Regions from separate parts of the Vibrio floridensis genome, predicted to be linked through region 1. Evidence: predicted binding sites of a transcription regulator. Region 1 holds the regulator's gene; each other region holds the start of a gene.
The links. Region 1 encodes PurR, which represses purine synthesis genes. Its sites were predicted from a motif close to TNANGNAAACGTTTNCNTNA; they were not measured.
Positions count from the first base shown of each region.

Region 2: a site for PurR is predicted at 1,380-1,399, ahead of pckA (phosphoenolpyruvate carboxykinase (ATP)). Genes of this name have one in related genera too.
Region 3: a site for PurR is predicted at 2,395-2,414, ahead of LZU85_RS06660 (NupC/NupG family nucleoside CNT transporter). Genes of this name have one in related genera too.
Region 4: a site for PurR is predicted at 2,393-2,412, ahead of LZU85_RS05950 (phosphoribosylaminoimidazolesuccinocarboxamide synthase). Genes of this name have one in related genera too.

Region 1 is NZ_JAKGCY010000002.1:99,281-103,891, forward strand. Features, by position in the region: gene LZU85_RS04810 (TVP38/TMEM64 family protein) at 1-577, opposite strand, end outside; gene LZU85_RS04815 (TfoX/Sxy family DNA transformation protein) at 705-1,298, opposite strand; cyclic di-GMP riboswitch class I at 1,414-1,502, opposite strand; gene purR (HTH-type transcriptional repressor PurR) at 1,698-2,702, opposite strand; gene torD (molecular chaperone TorD) at 3,011-3,658, opposite strand; gene torR (two-component system response regulator TorR) at 3,894-4,607, shown strand.
Region 2 is NZ_JAKGCY010000011.1:92,824-97,434, forward strand. Features, by position in the region: gene hslR (ribosome-associated heat shock protein Hsp15) at 1-330, shown strand, start outside; gene hslO (Hsp33 family molecular chaperone HslO) at 361-1,236, shown strand; gene pckA (phosphoenolpyruvate carboxykinase (ATP)) at 1,570-3,198, shown strand; gene LZU85_RS15740 (AsmA family protein) at 3,322-4,611, shown strand, end outside.
Region 3 is NZ_JAKGCY010000003.1:76,325-80,935, forward strand. Features, by position in the region: gene LZU85_RS06650 (M6 family metalloprotease domain-containing protein) at 1-324, opposite strand, end outside; tRNA gene LZU85_RS06655 (tRNA-Pro) at 741-817, shown strand; gene LZU85_RS06660 (NupC/NupG family nucleoside CNT transporter) at 1,055-2,254, opposite strand; gene LZU85_RS06665 (LysR family transcriptional regulator) at 2,479-3,423, opposite strand; gene LZU85_RS06670 (lytic murein transglycosylase) at 3,469-4,440, opposite strand; gene LZU85_RS06675 (YcgL domain-containing protein) at 4,492-4,611, opposite strand, start outside.
Region 4 is NZ_JAKGCY010000002.1:366,723-371,333, forward strand. Features, by position in the region: gene LZU85_RS05940 (helicase-related protein) at 1-486, shown strand, start outside; gene LZU85_RS05945 (hypothetical protein) at 695-1,099, shown strand; gene LZU85_RS05950 (phosphoribosylaminoimidazolesuccinocarboxamide synthase) at 1,173-2,276, opposite strand; gene LZU85_RS05955 (SulA-like leucine-rich domain-containing protein) at 2,479-2,871, opposite strand; gene LZU85_RS05960 (LrgB family protein) at 3,184-3,861, opposite strand; gene LZU85_RS05965 (CidA/LrgA family protein) at 3,864-4,235, opposite strand; gene sbcB (exodeoxyribonuclease I) at 4,282-4,611, opposite strand, start outside.

The DNA of each region.
Region 1 (4,611 bases):
TACCAGATAAGGTATTGATCTCTGCCAACTGAGTCCCAGCATTGAGGTAAACCGCCGTGCCGGGCAACATGCCAATTTGGCTAGTGACGTAGTAACGACTGATAGAGATAGGGGTTAACCCCATTAATAAGTTAATTAAGAAAAATGGAAATATCGGTATCAGGCGAAGTGAAAATAGGTAAAACGCGCCATCTTTCTCAACACCTTGATTCACCGAGTTCAGTTTGTCTCCAAATCGCTTCTGGACCCATTCTTTCAATAGGTAACGACTGCTTAGAAATGCGATGGTGGCCCCTATGGTACTGGCAAAGGAAACCAGAAGTAGGCTAAACCAAAAACCAAAGAGAGCAGCGCCAAGCAGTGTGACGACGGTCGCGCCAGGTACAGAAAAAGCAGTCAAAGCGACGTAAAGGATGAAATAGCTGATGGCGGATAACCAGAAGTTATCTTCAATAAAGTGAGTTAAAGCGACTTGCTGCGCCTTAGCGTTTTCTAAGGTGAGGTATTGGCTAAAGTTAACACCCAATAAGATGATAGTGGTGATAAGCAACAGTCCGAATACGAGTTTTTTGTTCATTGATAGATTCTCCAGATAGCGTTGTAATCAGACCCGAGTGAAAAAGAAATAATTTCGTGCCATACGAAAAAACCACACCTGTAGGGGTGTGGTTTCTAGTCTATAACTCAATAGTCACTTTGTCTTACTATGAAGACAAGTTATTCACTAACTCATCACGTCGTTGTTGAGGGATAACGCTCCAATGCGTCCCTTTAATTGCGCCCTCAAGTGCCCACAACAGCTCTAAGCTGACTGAGCCCGTGTGTGTGTTTTTAATCGCTTGATACGCGCGAGCAGCGCCCTGCGATTCCAACTGTTCTACGGTTTCAATACCTGCCTTCTTCAACATTCGTTCGGTGGCTAAACGTAGGTTAGGGAGGTCTTTAAGTCTATCCGGTTTTGCAGTTGCTTGTTGCTGCTTGTCACTATTTGCACTCTTTAGTGCCTGTTTCGCTACGGACAGAAGCGCATTTTGGTCTTGCCAAAGCGAATCAGAGATCGCGTAGTACTTAGTGACAACTGGAAACCCACGCTTGGTGTAAACGTATGGTTTTAGTCCTTTCTTTTCGAAAAGTAATGTCGATTTTTGATCCGCGCGAATATGAAGCTGGTCTTTGACAACGAGCGCAAACATCGTCTCATCTGCAAAAAGGCCGAACCCGCCAAACATAGAGCGAGACTTTATCGCACCAAGTTGCTCAAAAAGCTTCATTGAATCTTTGAGTATCGGTTTATCCATGATGTGTTATCTCGGTGTAATTACAATTACGCCACCAAATCAGGTCCGAGAGATTAGCAAACCAATGCAAATACAATGTCATTAATGGGTAAACTTGTTGTTATGCATTTTTGCCATCGGTAACCCCGCTACCTACCAAATTATGAATGGTTTAGGCCGGAGGCTTTGCGTCCCACCTTTTCAGATGGTTTGCCCTGTGCGTGACACTTAAAGAATACGATTTCTATTGGAGTAACATCACATTTTGAGATTAAAAGTGTGACATTGCTTCAAGTAATAGCTGCAGTTAAGTGAATGAGTGCTCGATTTTAAGAACTGAACAGAATTTGACTTAACAAATCACTTACTAAGAATAAAAAAAAGCACCCAGACTTGGATGCTTTAGAATATTAGTGTTAACTAATTGATTTTTTTAACTGTGTCGCGAATAACGAGCTCTGGGTGCATTTCAAATATACGCTTATCGTGCTCTTTATCCTTAATACGCTCGAGAAGGATCTCAAATGCATTTTTACCGACACGACGTTTTGGCTGGTGGATTGTTGTCAATGGTGGCGAGAAGTATTCTGCCAACTCGATATTGTCGTAGCCGATCACAGAGATGTCTTCTGGAATACGAAGCCCTAGTTGTTGAAGACGGCTCATCAAACCCAGTGCCATGGTATCGTTGAAGCAGAAGACTGCCGTTGGGCGATCTTGCCACGACGCGATCTTGTCAGCTGCCATCACTGCCGTGTCGCATTCGAAGTTCCCTTCAAGGATCCAATCTTCGTTGACTGTGATATTGGCTTCCTTCATCGCACGTTTAAAGCCTTGGATGCGCTCTTGGCACGCGGCTTTTTCAAAGTGACCACTTAAACACGCAATTTTTGTATGACCATTTTCAATCAAGTACTTAGTGGCCAAGTAGCCACCTTCCTCTGAGTTATCGATAATTTTATCGGCTTGTGAGCTGATTGGGCCCCAGTCCATAATCACTTTAGGAATATCTGCATGCTTATCAAGCATTTCGCGTAGTTCTTCGGTGAGGTCTGAACACATCACCAAAATGCCATCTACGCGTTTTTCCGCAAGCATACGAATGTAATCACGTTGCTTCTCGTAGATACCGCCAGTATTACAAAGAATTAGTGTGTAGCCTTGACGGTAACAGTAGCTTTCTACGCCATCAATCACTTCAGAAAAGAACAAGTTGGTAGATTGCGTAACCAGCATACCAATAGTGCGGGTGGTGTTGCACTTTAAGCTACGAGCCACTGCGCTCGGTGCGTAGTTGAGCTCGTCAACCGCTTTCATGACTTTTTCTTGAGTGGCTTCAGCCACGAATCGGGTTTTATTGATTACGTGAGAAACCGTTGTAGTTGATACGCCAGCGAGACGTGCGACATCTTTTATTGTGGCCATAGGTATTGTCCTGTCCTAGGTTGCCAGTTGAAATGAAGTACATTCGTGGCAACACGGTTTGCTACCTTTCTCCGATTTCGCCTTAAAAGAAGACACACTAGAAAAGCAGCAGCTTAGCTTAAAAAAACACAAAAACCGCTGTGTTTCAGCGGTTTGCATTAAAATCATGTTTTATCGATTGCGGTCTCAATTTTAGACTGTGACGGCAAAGCTGGCAACCTAATCGAACCGCGAAATCTGTATCCGCGTTCACACTTTAGTGGTTAAAGTGTAACCGAGTGTTTGCTCTATTGATAAGGGCGTAATTATTATCCAACTAAATAGTCGCTGTCCAGCTTACAAAATGCGACAAGTAGTTTTATCGCACTGGAATAGAAACCAAATTCATCACATTCCTTTGCACGAACAGCAAAGCTTGGAAGCCAAGAGAGTAACATTTCTTGGAGAAAGTCGTTTTGTTCGACAAACGCTTCTTCCATGTGACGCTCTTGTTCAAGTTCATTGGAGCGAATGATGAGGTTGCCAAGAAAATCGAGCATGATGGCCAAGTGATCGGCAGGTTCATTCAATTGTTGATTGACCTGTACGCCATGTTTTTGAAGCCAAGCGTCCATTTTTTGTGCCGGCTCACCATTAAGCAGGCCATCTTTTGTGAGATAAATTGATGCGTATGGAAGCGCACCGTGTTTTGCGGTTTTCAAAAACAGGTCACAAAAATCCGCGGATAATTCCAGTTGTGCATCTTGACGGTCAACCAGACGATTGAGGGCATCGACAAAGTCATCAATCGATGGACGTAGCGAATCGTTCTCAGCCAATCCAGTTAAAAACGCTCTAATTTCCATGCTTTGATATTTATCGAGCTCTTTCTGTGTCAGTTCTTTGGCAAACAAGCTGGAAAGCCACCAATATATTTCCGCACGTTTTTCATTAAAGGCTTTTATCTCTTGCATCATTTATCGCTCCTAAATCAATCTCCTATAAGTGTAACCAAAAAAAATGAATAGCAATAACGCCTATTGTTAAGAAAAATATAAAGATAATTATGCTTATTAATAGCTTGATATTAAGCTTGTTTTGAATCAATAAAAATCAAGATACTTGCATTTCAAACGAAGTATGACTAGAAATGTTACTAGTTATGAATAGAATGTCTGCCCGTGTAGACAGAAATGACATGAAGTGGTGTAAATGAGCTATCACGTATTAGTCGTAGAAGATGATGTAGTGACTCGCAGTAAACTTGCGGGTTATTTTCAAAAAGAAGGTTACACAGTAAGTGAAGCGGAAAGTGGTGCTGAGATGCGCCATATTTTGCAAAATAGCTGCGTTGATTTGGTGATGTTAGACATTAACTTACCAGGCGAAGATGGCTTGATGCTGACCCGTGAACTACGCAGCCAATCGGACATTGGCATTATTCTGGTAACCGGACGCACGGATAGCATAGATAAAATTGTTGGTTTGGAGATGGGGGCAGACGACTACGTCACCAAACCATTTGAGTTACGTGAACTGCTGGTTCGAGTGAAAAACTTGTTGTGGCGAATTTCGCTTACGCGCAGTGGTGGCTCAAAACACCAAGACGCAGAAAACGAAGACCATATTGTCCGTTTTGGTGATTGGACCTTCGATATTCATCGTCGAGCGTTGAGTCATAATGGTGAGCCAGTGAAGTTGACCAAGGCAGAATATGAGCTGCTGGTGGCACTGTCTTCTTACCCAAATCAGGTATTAAGTCGTGAGCGCATTCTCAACATGATCAGCCATCGCGTTGATGCGCCAAACGACAGAACAATCGATGTTTTGATTCGTCGTATGCGAGCTAAAATGGAGTTTGATCCTAAGAACCCACAAATTTTTGTGACCGTACACGGTGAAGGTTACATGTTTGCTGGCGACTAGGCGT
Region 2 (4,611 bases), on a different contig from region 1:
TATAAGACGCGCTCAATCGCTCGCGATATGGTCGATGGTGGTAAAGTCCACTATAATGGTCAACGCGCCAAGCCAAGTAAGATTGTTGAAGTGGGTGCGGTATTGAAACTACGCCAAGGTAATGAAGAAAAAACCGTGGTGATAGAAAAGCTCTCCACTCAGCGTCGTGGCGCACCAGAAGCGCAAGCTCTTTATAGTGAAACACAAGAGAGCCAAACCAAGCGCGAAGCACAAGCGATGCAACGTAAGTTAAACGCGCATAACCCAAGTCCAGACCGCCGCCCAGACAAAAAGCAGCGCCGCGACATTATCAAATTTAAACACCAGTAAAAGCCGGAAAAACCGACGAGGAATCGCTAAATGGCAAGCAATATTTTGAATCGCTACTTATTTGAAGATCTTTCAGTACGTGGTGAGTTGGTACAACTGGATGAAGCGTATCAGCGAATTATTTCTAGCAAGGAGTATCCGGCAGCACTGCAAAAACTGCTTGGTGAGCTATTGGTTTCTACCACTCTTCTGACTGCAACTTTAAAGTTTGAAGGCTCAATCACGATTCAGCTGCAAGGCGACGGCCCTGTCTCACTGGCCGTGATCAATGGTGACAACGAACAGAAAATTCGTGGCGTGGCTCGCTGGGAAGGCGAGATTGCCGACGACGCGACTCTACACGAGATGATGGGCAAAGGTTATATGGTCATCACCATTGAGCCGAAAAAAGGCGAGCGCTACCAAGGTATTGTTGGCCTAGAAGGCGATAACCTAGAACAAGTGCTTGAAGGTTACTTTGAACGTTCAGAGCAGCTAAAAACGCGCCTATGGATCCGTACAGGCGAGCTCGAAGGCAAAGCACACGCCGCGGGTATGCTGATTCAAGTGGTGCCTGACGGCACTGGCTCAGAAAATGATTTTGAGCATTTGGAGCAGTTGACCAACACGGTGAAAAACGAAGAGCTGTTTACGCTACCAGCAAACGAGCTACTTTACCGCCTCTACAACCAAGAACAAGTGCGCCTGTTTGAACCGCAAACCGTTGAGTTCCATTGTGGTTGTTCACGTGAGCGCAGTGGCGCGGCGATCGTGACTGTCGACAAAAATGAAATTTATGACATTTTGGCCTCTGATGGATCCGTTTCTTTACATTGTGATTACTGCGGCACGACTTATTCGTTTGATGAATCTGACATCAGTAAGCTTTACGAAGACGCCACTTCTGAACCAAAAACGCTGCATTAATTTGCCCGCTTTACCAAGCACGTAATTTACCCATCAAAAGGCCAGCTCATGCTGGCCTTTTTGTGATCTAAGCATGATAAAACATAGGTTTACTTGTAATTTAATAACCCATTAATTTTTGCCAATTAATAATCCTTTTAAGCTGGCGCAAAGGTTTGCGCACACGATAAACTATCTCGGCCAATATGTGACGGGACACCTAAAACCACGGGAATCTTAAGGTTATTTTTTGAACTATATCCCTGTTTTCTACCCCACCCGTTGTTAGCATGGTGAGCAGAAATATTAATAAATTCTTACAAAATCCCTACAAAAATCCTAAAAGGAGCACCTATGACCGTTATGGAACATACAAAGGCTGCATCAATTGATCTAACCAAACATGGTCTTCGCAACGTAAAAGAGGTTGTGCGCAACCCAAGTTACGAAACATTGTTCGCAGAAGAGACTCGTGCTGATCTCGAAGGCTACGAAAAAGGCGTAGTGACCGAGCTTGGCGCAGTCGCTGTAGACACAGGTATCTTCACTGGCCGCTCACCAAAAGATAAATACATTGTGAAGGATGCCACCACCGAAGAACACATGTGGTGGACCACTGATGCTGTTAAAAACGACAACAAGCCCATCACTCAAGCCGTATGGAACGATCTAAAGCAGCTCGTCACCAACCAGCTTTCTGGTAAGCGCGTTTTTGTGATTGATGGCTATTGTGGTGCCAACCCTGATACCCGTCTTAGCATCCGTGTGATCACCGAAGTGGCATGGCAAGCGCATTTCGTTAAGAACATGTTCATTCGTCCAACCGAAGAAGAGTTGGCCAGCTTTGAACCTGATTTCGTGGTGATGAATGGCGCGAAGTGTACCAACCAGAAGTGGCAAGAGCACGGTCTGAACTCTGAAAACTTCACGGTATTTAACTTAACAGAACGCATGCAGTTGATCGGCGGTACTTGGTACGGCGGTGAGATGAAGAAAGGCATGTTCGCGATGATGAACTACTTCCTTCCTCTCAAAGGTATCGCGTCGATGCACTGTTCAGCCAACATGGGCAAAGAAGGCGATGTGGCGATCTTCTTCGGTCTTTCTGGTACGGGTAAAACGACGCTGTCGACCGATCCAAAACGCGCACTGATCGGCGATGATGAGCACGGCTGGGATGACGATGGTGTGTTTAACTTCGAAGGTGGTTGTTACGCAAAAACCATCAAACTGTCGAAAGAAGCTGAGCCTGACATCTACAATGCGATTCGTCGTGACGCGCTACTTGAAAACGTGACCGTTCGTAACGACGGTTCAATCAACTTCGACGATGGTTCAAAAACCGAAAATACTCGCGTTTCTTATCCAATTCATCATATTGAAAACATCGTTAAGCCAGTATCAAAAGGCGGTCATGCCAACAAAGTGATCTTCCTTTCTGCGGATGCGTTTGGCGTGCTACCTCCAGTGTCTAAGTTGACGCCAGAGCAAACCAAATACCACTTCCTATCTGGCTTTACCGCGAAACTAGCGGGTACTGAACGTGGCATCACCGAACCAACACCAACCTTCTCTGCGTGTTTTGGTGCTGCGTTCCTGACGCTTCACCCAACCAAGTACGCTGAAGTACTGGTAAAACGTATGGAAGAAGCAGGCGCGGAAGCCTACCTCGTCAATACCGGTTGGAACGGCAGCGGCAAACGTATCTCAATCCAAGATACGCGCGGTATTATCGATGCGATCCTAGATGGCTCAATTGAACAAGCACCAACTAAACACGTGCCTATCTTCAATCTAGAAGTACCTACATCACTTCCTGGTGTGGATCCAACCATTCTTGATCCACGCGACACCTATGTAGACCCACTTCAATGGGAAAGCAAAGCACAAGATCTTGCTCAGCGCTTTATCAATAACTTTGCCAAGTACACCGATAACGCAGAAGGCCAGGCATTGGTTGCAGCAGGCCCACAGCTCGATTAGTGACCTAGCTACGAAAAGCAAACTTAAGCCCCTCTCCTGAGGGGCTTTTTTATTGAATCACCATAGAAATTAAGCCAAGCTTATCTGCACTTATTTGCAAACCATAGTGATCAGTAGGCAGGGATGAAAAAAGCACTAGTCAGTGTCGCGCTTTTGTTGGTTGTCGTCGCATTAATACCCATCAGCATTCTTATCAGCTTGCAAACCCGTTATGCCAGTCAAGTGTTTAACCACCTAAGCCAGCTTTCTTCGTTGGGCATGCAGGTCGAATCTGTTCACTACCAATATCCCCATCACTTTTCTTTTAAGAATGTCTCTTTTGACGACAGCGAGATTAATTACGTTGAACAGCTCGATGTTTGGATTGCGCCAGAATGGTATGCCGATGGTCGATGGCAAATAGCCAGTGTGCTGCTCGATGGTTTAAGCCTGCAAAACGGCTTAACTTCATCGTTGTCAGCACGGCTACCAAATGCAATTCATATCCATCAAATAGCGATCTCCAATCTCGATTATGCCGACAGCGCCTTCAGCGCGAGGGGGATGAAACTGCAGGTCAAACAGCCAATTTGGCAAAATGACGAGCAACGTATCCCTTTTGGTGAAATCCAATTTTCCGCACAACAGCTCTATTGGCAAGGTGAAGCCTTTAACCAACTGCTGGTTGATATTGACTATAAACCCCAGGACAGCACCGTTTATGGCCTCTCATTGGTTTGGCGCGGCGCCAAAGTCTCTGGCCAAGCGGAGCAATACCCGCAAGGTTGGTCATTGGTCAATGTTACCCTAGAAGGATTGACACTCACCGAGCAACAAGTCACCTCTATTTTGGCCAAGCCATGGCAAAGCCTTGGCATGAAGGTGAACCATATCAATAGCCTAGATATCTTACGCAGTTCACTGGCGATTGAGGGGTATCAATTGGTCAATTTTGAGTTGAGCAGTGAAAACCTCACTCTGCCTTTTGAACCTTGGCAACAGCAGCAAGGTCTGCTGTCCTTTTCGGCAGAAAGTGTTCAAGCGCCCAACAATATTTGGGTGGAACCGCGAGTAAAACTACAGCTCGATCCAAACGCGATTCAAGTAAAAGAGGCTTCTGCCCAATGGCAGCAAGGCAACGTGCTCTTTGCTGGCTTGCTTACACCAGACAGCATTCAACTGGAACAACTGCTGGTGAACAATGTGAAGTGGGCAGCCGAGCAACCGGGAGAAGAGGCATGGATACGACAACTGTTCGCTCAAACACCGAATGTTCGTATTGATAAACTCAGCATTGAACGCAGTCAGTTTATTCAGTTAATCAGCCAGCCCTATTGGCAGCTTTCTGGACTCAATATCGATGGCGAACAATTACTCTTAAAGCAAAATCATCAGGCAGGATTGTGGCAAGGTAAGTTGCGAGCAACGGCTGTG
Region 3 (4,611 bases), on a different contig from region 1:
ACTTTGAGGAACGAGTAAGGCAGAACGATCTTGGGCAACGCTTGGGGCAAAAGAGTTGGCGAACTTCTCTTCGCCACTGGACATCAAGTAGGGTTCAATACCATCATTTTTTATCTCAGCAAAAAACCATCGTTCTTGCTGCTCAATCAGTGCATTTCCTTGTTCGTCTTCATACCAATGAAAGTCCGCGCTCCCGGTTAAACGAACCTTAGTGACGGAACCGTCACTCAAAACCACATCATGCCAAAACGGCGCAGGTGGCACTATCGCAAAGGATGCACTTGAAAGCAGCATCGCAACGGTTGCAGTCAGCCATTTTTTCATGGTCAATCTTAACTCCTTTTAAGATTTTGTTCGGATTAGTCATTCAACTCAGACTCGCCAATCTAGTTAGTCACACCGATAAAGCAATTCAATTCTATAAAATACGTGAATCATTCCCCAAAACCACGTTCCTTCAGTTAATTGAAACGTAATAAAATGTAATTACAGAAAAATGTCATTGATATATAAGAAAAAACTAACTTACTCTTTCTTGTGGTATATACGCTTGGCCGAGTGATTGACGCAAGATCTACGACTAAATTCGGGCCAAAACACCATGATGGGGCGGTTTCACGATGACAGCCCAAAAATCACCGTATAAAAAACACACAAACCGCTCAATCTGCAATCAAGGTTTTATTGTTGATAAACAAAGTGTTGACGAGTCACCTCCTTACCATTACAGTAACTGCCATCGGACTGTAGCGCAGCTTGGTAGCGCACCGTCATGGGGTGTCGGGGGTCGGAGGTTCAAATCCTCTCAGTCCGACCATACACCTAAAAAAAGAGAGCTTCGGCTCTCTTTTTTGCTATTTGGCGCAACAACGTGCCACTTGTTCCCCCATCGGTTTGAAAACGACGAAATCGCCAAAAAGAAAAAGGCAGAGAAAATCCTCTGCCTTTTTCTTATTTATCAAAACGATAGCGAATAAAAACAAATAATGACAGTACGATGCTTCACTTTGTCCAGAAGCGCGTAAGCATCGACTGCCATCTGTTTTCTTATCGCTTACAGGCTTAAAATCACGCCCGCAATCGATGCGCTCATCAAGTTCGCCAAGACACCTGCGGTAATTGCACGGAAGCCGTATTTCGAGATGAACGAGCGTTTTTCAGGCACCAAGCTACCCAAACCACCGATCAACATCGCCATTGTGGAAATGTTAGCAAAACCACACAAAGCAAAAGTCACGATCGCTTGCGAGTGTGCACTCAGATCTTGTTTCACTTGCATGAGCTGAATAAACGCGACGAATTCGTTCACCACAATTTTATTGCCGATCAGAGAACCCGCGGTAATGGCTTCATGCCATGGAATACCCAACAACCAAGCGACTGGCGCAAATAGATAGCCCAAAATCAACTCAAAGCTAAGAGAGATGCCAAACCCACTGCCGACCCAACCCAACAGGCCATTCAGCAGTGCAATCACGCTGACAAACGCCAGTAAGGTTGCCCCTACCGCTACCGCGATACGCAAGCCCGACATCGCACCGTCTGCCATCGCTTCCACCACGTTGGTCGCTTTTGGCATCTCAACGTTTTCCATCTGCACATCTTCCGCCTGAGCTTCAGTTTCAGGCATCAAAATTTTGGCCATCAAAAGACCAGCAGGTGCCGACATAAATGCCGCAGCAATCAGGTAGTTCAGTTCGACCCCCAAAGAGGCGTAACCGACTAAGGTACCGCCTGCTACCGAAGCAAGGCCACAGGTCATGACGGCAAAGAATTGCGAGTCACTCATGTGCTTTAAGTAAGGTTTCACCACCAACGGAGCTTCAATCATGCCAACGAAGATGTTGGCGGTTGCAGAAAGCGATTCAGCACGGCCAGTCCCTAACAACTTTTGTAGGGCGCCACCAATCAAGTTGATTACTTTCGGCATCAATCCAACATGGTAAAGGCCTGAGATCAAGGCAGAGAAGAAGATGATGATGCCAAGAACGTTAATCGCGAAAGTAAAACCGCCGGTTGCCAAACCGCCGAACAGAAAAGCGATACCTTCCTGCCCATAGTTAATCAAATTGGAAACCGCGCCCGTCACGCCATTTAGCGCATTTTTACCCGCAGGCACATACAGTACCAACAACGCAAAGGCCACTTGCAATGCAAACGCCAATCCCACCGTTTTAAGACGGATATTTTTTCTATTGGTAGAAAGCAGCCAAGCAAAAAGCAAAATGGCTACGACACCCAAGAGTGAGTTCATAGTGATTATTTCCAGAGAGGGGGAACAAGGAAGGCGCGGATTGTATTACCAGTGTCGTAAGATGCAAGTCGAGAATGTTAACAAGGTGGTTCATTAGAAAAACGCAATAAAACCACAAGACTTAACTTATTGAATAAAAACAAGATAAACGTTTGCTTTGTTTTATTGTTTCCATATGGAAAATATGTTTCTGGAAATAGAAAATATTTGTGACTCAAATCACTCTAATCAGGGAGGCTGACATAGGGCTCCAGCTGTTTGTCCCAATGACACGGCGTACCGATTTTTTGTTTAATGAAATCGATGACAGCAGAGGTTTTTTTCGGCATATGCTGGCGGCTAGGATACACCGCATAAAATGGCATTTCCTGATTCGCGCGCCAATCTGGCAACAGTTGAATCAGTTTCCCAGTTCTAAACTCATCACCAAGCAAGTAGGTCGCCAGATAGCCAATCCCCCACCCTGAGATCGCCGCATCCCGAACCGCCTCAGCCAGATCGACCGAATAATTACCCGATACCTTAACGCTAAGGTGCTCCCCTTGGCGACGAAACGCCCAACTGGTGTAGTCACGCTCCCAGCTTCGGTAAATCAGGCAGTTGTGATTGGCGAGATCGTTAGGCTCTTTCGGTGCATCATGCTGCAACAAATAGTCCGGAGACGCCGCGACAACGAACTGACAATCCGCTAAACGCTGAGCAATGTAGCCTTCTGGTAAATGCTCATGGTTGGTGATCCACAAGTCTAACCCTTCTTGCAGCATGTCGACTTTGTAATCAAACAAGTGCATTTCCACTTGCAGTAGCGGGTATTTCTGGCGCAGTTCATCAATGGCAGGGAGAATATGCAAAGTACCAAAGGATTGCGACAAGCCAATTCGTACTAAACCGGCAATTTCATCGCGCTGGCTCTCCATTTCATATTGCGCATTGTTCACCGCCTGCACCACTTGCTGGCAATGGTGATAGAAGGCCAATCCTGCTTCAGTCGGTGTAAAGCTGCGCGTGGTGCGTTGGATCAACTTGATCCCCAACGATGCTTCGAGTTGTGCCAGTTGCTTACTGACATGAGAAACCGACACCGCTAAGCTCTTAGCGGCAGAAGTGAAGTTTTGATGTTTGACGAGGGCGGCAAAAACCACCATTTGTGCTGCGCGTTCAGATAACATGTTTATCGCTGTTGGCTTGTGGCTAACACCACAAGCCGAATTGAATTAATTTTTGATGCGGTCAGCCAAATGACTCACTGCCAGTGCAAAGTAATGCGAGCGATTCCACTTCATCAACACATTGTAGTTGTTGTAGACCAGATAAGCGCGGCCATTCTCATCATCAGGCATCACTAACCAAGCTTTAATGTCTTCGTTTAGCTTAGGTAATGAGCGTCCATTGATGCTGGTAATACCCAGTTTTTTCCATTCCTGCAGGTATTTGCCTTTCGCCTCTTCTCGCCCTTCTAGCTCAAGATCAAACCCTTTCGGCACGCGCACTTGGCGACCCCAAGTGTATTTGTCATCCCAACCAGATTGGCTGAGGTAACTGGCAGTTGAAGCAAACACATCGGCTTTGGTATTCCAGATGTCTTTCTTGCCATCACCGTTGCCGTCTGCTGCATAGGCAAGGAAAGAGCTTGGCATAAACTGACACTGCCCCATCGCACCTGCCCAAGAGCCTTTGAAGTTTTCAAACTCAATATGCCCTTGGTCTAAGATTTTCAGCGCAGCCATGGTTTCTGCACGAAAGAAAGCTTCACGACGCCCTTCATAGGCCATGGTTGATAAAGCATCGACCACAGGGAAATTGCCGGTGAACTTACCAAAGTTACTTTCGACGCCCCACAACGCAACAATAAAGCGCGCTTGTACACCATAGCGATCCGCAATCTGGCTCAATTCAACGTAATGCTTTTCATAGAGATCTTTGGCTTGTTTCACTTTCCAATCCGGCACCGCACGAGGAAGATATTCATCCAGCGTTTGCTTTTTCTCCGGTTGATTGCGATCGGCTTTTACCGCTCGTGGTTTAAATTGCACATCGCGAAAGGCTTGCTCTATGGTTTGAGCCGAAATGCCTTCTTCCGCCGCTTGGGCTTTTAAACGCTCAAGATACTGCTCAAAACTTTCGGTGTTCGCCCACGCCGATGAACAAAGTCCGATGCTGAGTATCGCGGTTACCAATTTTTTCAAATAGCCCTCCTTGAGCAATCGAGCTGGCCTACTTCCCAAGGCGTTTAAGCCTTAGTCTTCTTTCTGCTGCGCTTTACGCTCTTTATGTTGTTGTAAGAGATTTTCTGGCGGAGGTGGCAGTTGCAAGAAAAAGCCCTCGTTGTTGAGCGATTCTTTTACTTTTTCAATGTT
Region 4 (4,611 bases), 270 kb from region 1:
CTTGAACAACCTCAAGGAGAGGATGCGATTGAAACCATCGTTGCTCTGGTCAAAAAAGGCCAATTGCTGCCAGAGCTCTATGCTTGTGTCACGACGCAAATGACGCATTGGCACTTGTATTGCGCGTTAGGCTTGAATGAAGAGCAGCACCCCATTGGATTACTGGACTTTGACCAATGGTTACGCGAGCAGCTTGATGCCATGGGAGTGAACGAAGTGGATGAAATGGCACTGTTTGAAAGCCGAGATTTCCCGTATCGAGGGATCCCAGAGTGGCGATACAAGGATTTTGCAGAGCAATTTCCGTTATCGCTCTCTTTGCCTGATTTACAGCTGACGGTGGAATATTTTCCTGCTGGAAAGTTGGTGCAAGTGGTCTTCGCTGGCGGCAACCGCAAAGGCGATCCAAAGCGTTGGGAACTGCCTCGTTTTTCCGGCTGGCGAGTGCAATATCGTAAAGCGAGTCGAGTGATTGATGTTCGTTAAAGTCTAAATTTGTTTTAAACGCAAAATATTAATCAATCCGACGCATATCGTTAAAGAGTCTGAGTGACGATTGTTACAACTCTGGTTTTAATATTTCTTTTCCTCTCGAAACTAGGGCATAAAAGACCATTGTTTTATATCCTATTGCTATATCAAAACACTTGGCTGATATTGAGTATGTTGTGTTGCCAATCTGTCGGGGGACAAAATGGAAAAACAGGGAAAGAGACACGTCGAATTCGACTACACCAGTTTTCTAGGGGCTTCATGCAGTAAAAAATGGACGTTTTTAGAAGCCTTAACCACCTTTGCTCCAGTCTTTGGTGTGATGTGGAAGAACAGTATCGCAGAGCTTTCAGAACCAGAAGATCGATTGTGGGATGCAGCCTTAAAGAGCATGTCTTCACGCCGTAGCGATGAATCCAACTTGGTGACGCTACTCAAACTGGCAAAACTGGAGGGGATAGACGAGCTGACGGTGGTGATGCCGTATGCGCTAGAGCCCACCCAGATCGACTTCATTCAAAATCGCAGCGAAAGCAAAATTGACTGCCGAGAACAAGATGTGTTCGTGATCCGCTTGAAAGATCTCAGTGAGTCTCAGTTTGATTAAGTAATGTCAAGTGACGAGAAAAAACGCCTGCAGCGATGCAGGCGTTTTTTTGTTTTGAATCGTTGGCGATGACTTAGTCAATCAAACCGTATTCGCGACCAAGAATATCGATGATTTCTTGCTTTGGATTATCGCTTAAGATGATCGCGCTGCCGGTAATTTTCTCTGCGATGTTGATGTAAGTACGAGACACTGCCATCAGCGCTTCTTCAGGCAGTTCGTTGTCGCGAGCGAGCGCTTCACGCTCAGGCATACGATCTTTATTAAGTAAAATATCTGGGTCAGGGAAGTAGTTAAGCAAGAATTGTCTAAAGCCTTCTTTTGAATTCTCAACAATTTTGCCTGCTTGATACTCTTGGGCATCCCAAATTCGTGATGAGTCTGGTGTACCCACTTCATCCATGTAAATCAGTTTTTCATTTCCAGCCGCATCCGTGACGTAACCAAATTCAAATTTGGTATCGACAAAGATTTGCCCCACGTTTGCTAATGCTTCACTGATCACACCAAAGCCGTCTTTCAGCAGTTTTTCGTAAAGCGCGATATCGTCGGCACTAGAGAAATTAAACGCGGCAAAGTTGTCAGCGATATTTTGGCGGGTGATATTAACGTCATCTGCTTCCGGAACTCCTGGAATGCCTTTCAAAATGCCTTTTGTTGATGGCGTCATGAGCAGATCCGGCAATGCTTTGTCTTTTTCCAAGCCTTCTGGTAGCTGAATACCACAGAATTCACGTTCACCTTTTTCGTAAGCACGCCACATTGAACCAGTAATGTACTTGCGGCAAATCGCTTCGATTTTCACCGGTTTGGCTTTCTGTACGATCCAGACAAAAGGATGTGGAATATCCAGAATGTGGCTGTCAGCAAGGCCATTTTCTTTGAACAAGCCAAACCAATGGTTTGAAATGGCATTGAGCGCAGCGCCTTTACCCGGTACGCCATTCAACCCGTGCTCTCCATGCCAAATGCAATCAAAAGCGGAAATACGATCGCTGATCACCATTATCGCCAATGGGGCGTCAGGGGCAACATTGTATCCTTTCTCTTTAATCAGTCGGGCACTGTCTTCTTCGGTCAACCAGTAAACAGAGCGAACTTTTCCACTGTGTACAGGTTTATCGGTGCGGATGGGTAGGTCATCGTTGACGGCAAGTACTTGGTCAGCAAGGCTCATTTTGACATTCCTATCATAATTTCAAACGTCATGCGGGAAATGAATCGGACAACAAAATCTAACGGATTCATCGATTACCGGGGCATGATACCAGAACTATTTGAAGTCGCCAGAGAAAAAGCAAACGTTTGCCTTGTTTTTGCCAAACAAAAAATGCCTCCCATTTGGGAGGCGAGATGCAGGATGGATAACGTTGAACTTGTTAGTGATACTTGTGTGCTCTGCCTTCAACGAAAAACACTTCACAGCCATACTCGCGAGCGAGATCGCTAAGCAAAGATTGGTTAATCAAATCGATTTGATCGGATGCGACAACCGCAGCGGCATTGCCAGAGCGAATTGCTTTCATCACGATCTCCATTTCAGTCATCGTCTGAGAAGCTTTCATCTGGATGACGTTCTGGCAGCGGATATTGGAAGCAGTAAGTTGTGCAAAGTCAGGTCTTGGGCACTCGGCTGTAAACAAAATCCACTGGTTTTGAGCGGAAAGATTAGCCAGCTTTTGCAACAACTGATCAGAAACATTCATAGGTACGGTTGGCTGAGCCAACACGTTAAAACGAGAATAGGGTCGAGTTTGAGTTTGAATCTGCATCTTACTGTTCCTTTATACATACTGTATGCGTATACAGTAGTTTTTTTAAGGCGATTGATCAACTCTTTTTGTTGGATTTTTCACCTAAACTGATTGTCTGGTGAAAAAGATATGTTGTTATCTATTTGATTTTTAGTGGTTTATATTTCGTTTGGTACGTAGTGATAAGTATGAGGATTTGTGACGAATATCACTGGTAGCTGAGTCGATTGGTAAGATGAACAGTAAAACTACTGTATAGCACTTTATAAAAGCGTGAATAAAAAAACGCCCTCAGCATAAGCAAGAGGGCGTCTTAGTCAGAAGTCGGTGTTAACCGTATAGCCAAACCGCGAGGGCGAAAAAGCTTGGTGCGAGAATAGAAGTGATGATGCCACACAGTACTAACGCTAAAGAAGAAAAGGCGGCGTCGCCCGGTGCTTTCTCCACGCAGGTCGCGGTACCGAGTGCATGCGAAACTGTCCCCATGGTGAGTCCACGTGCGATAGGGTGCTTAATGCCAAGCAAGTTATAGATTGGGTAGGCAAGGATTGCCCCAAACAGCCCAACGAGCAGCACCAGAATAGCAGCAACGGCGGCTTCGCCCCCTAAGTGGCTTGAGATTTCCATTGCAATCGGCGTGGTGACCGACTTACCAAGCAGGCTAGCGATCAAGCTAATGTCTGCCTTGAAGGCGACGGCAATGAGCATGGCGGTGAGCATCGACATTACACTGCCTAAAGTGCATGCTAAGGCAATGATTCGCCAATTGGCTTTAATTTGAGGCAACTGCTCATATAAAGGGTAAGCAAGGGCGACCACCGCAGGTTGCAACATGTAGCTGATCCATTGATTGTCCGCGTAATAGGTTTCAAACGGGATCTTTAACACCGTCAACATCGGAATCAAAATAGCGATACTGATCAGTAGCGGGTTAGCCAAAGGATTGTTGATTTTGATGGCAAGCCAACGGGCAAATAAGAAGACGGCAATAGTCACGAGTAACCACATGATTACGCCTCCTTACCAAGAATGCGCTGCAGCAGCCAACCAAGGCTGACTAATACGATGAGTGAACCACCAATCGCGCTGGCAATAATAGGTAAAGCATTGGCGATGAGCATGTCAAAATGCTCCATCAGCCCGACACTGATGGGCACAAAAAGCAAAATCATGTAGCGAATCAATAAGCTTGCGCCCGGTTTGACCCATTCGACTTTGACCAAGCCAATCGCCATCGATACGAACAGCACCAACATCCCTATTACACTTCCTGGCACTGAGGTTCCTGTCCAGTGCTGAATGCCTGATCCAATCGTCAGGGCTAGGAAAATAAGGCCAAATGATAGAACAAGGCCAAACAAATCTTTGGGGGAGAATTTCATAGTTAGGGAGTCATTTTTATAATGGGAGCCCTTTGGCTCCCAGCAATTATGAGATCAAGCTCTCAGTATAGCGGTACACGGATTTTAATATCGCCATTTTCTTTTCGTCACTTTCATGTTCGTGAACTAAGTTTTCCAAATTAAGCATGTACTCTTCAATTCGACTTTCGAAGTATTCACGGCAATGATTCGCCCAACGGCGCTGTTCGTTCTCATCCAACGTCCATGGGTAATTGCGCGCACGGTAGCGAAACAGCAGCGGCTCGATGCGTTTATCGTTAAACGTGATGTCCAAAGCGGCAAGGTGCGTTGGATCGGTTTGGCGGATAATGTCCATCGAGGCTTTGTCGGCAGGCGAGAAGAAACCGTCGTACAA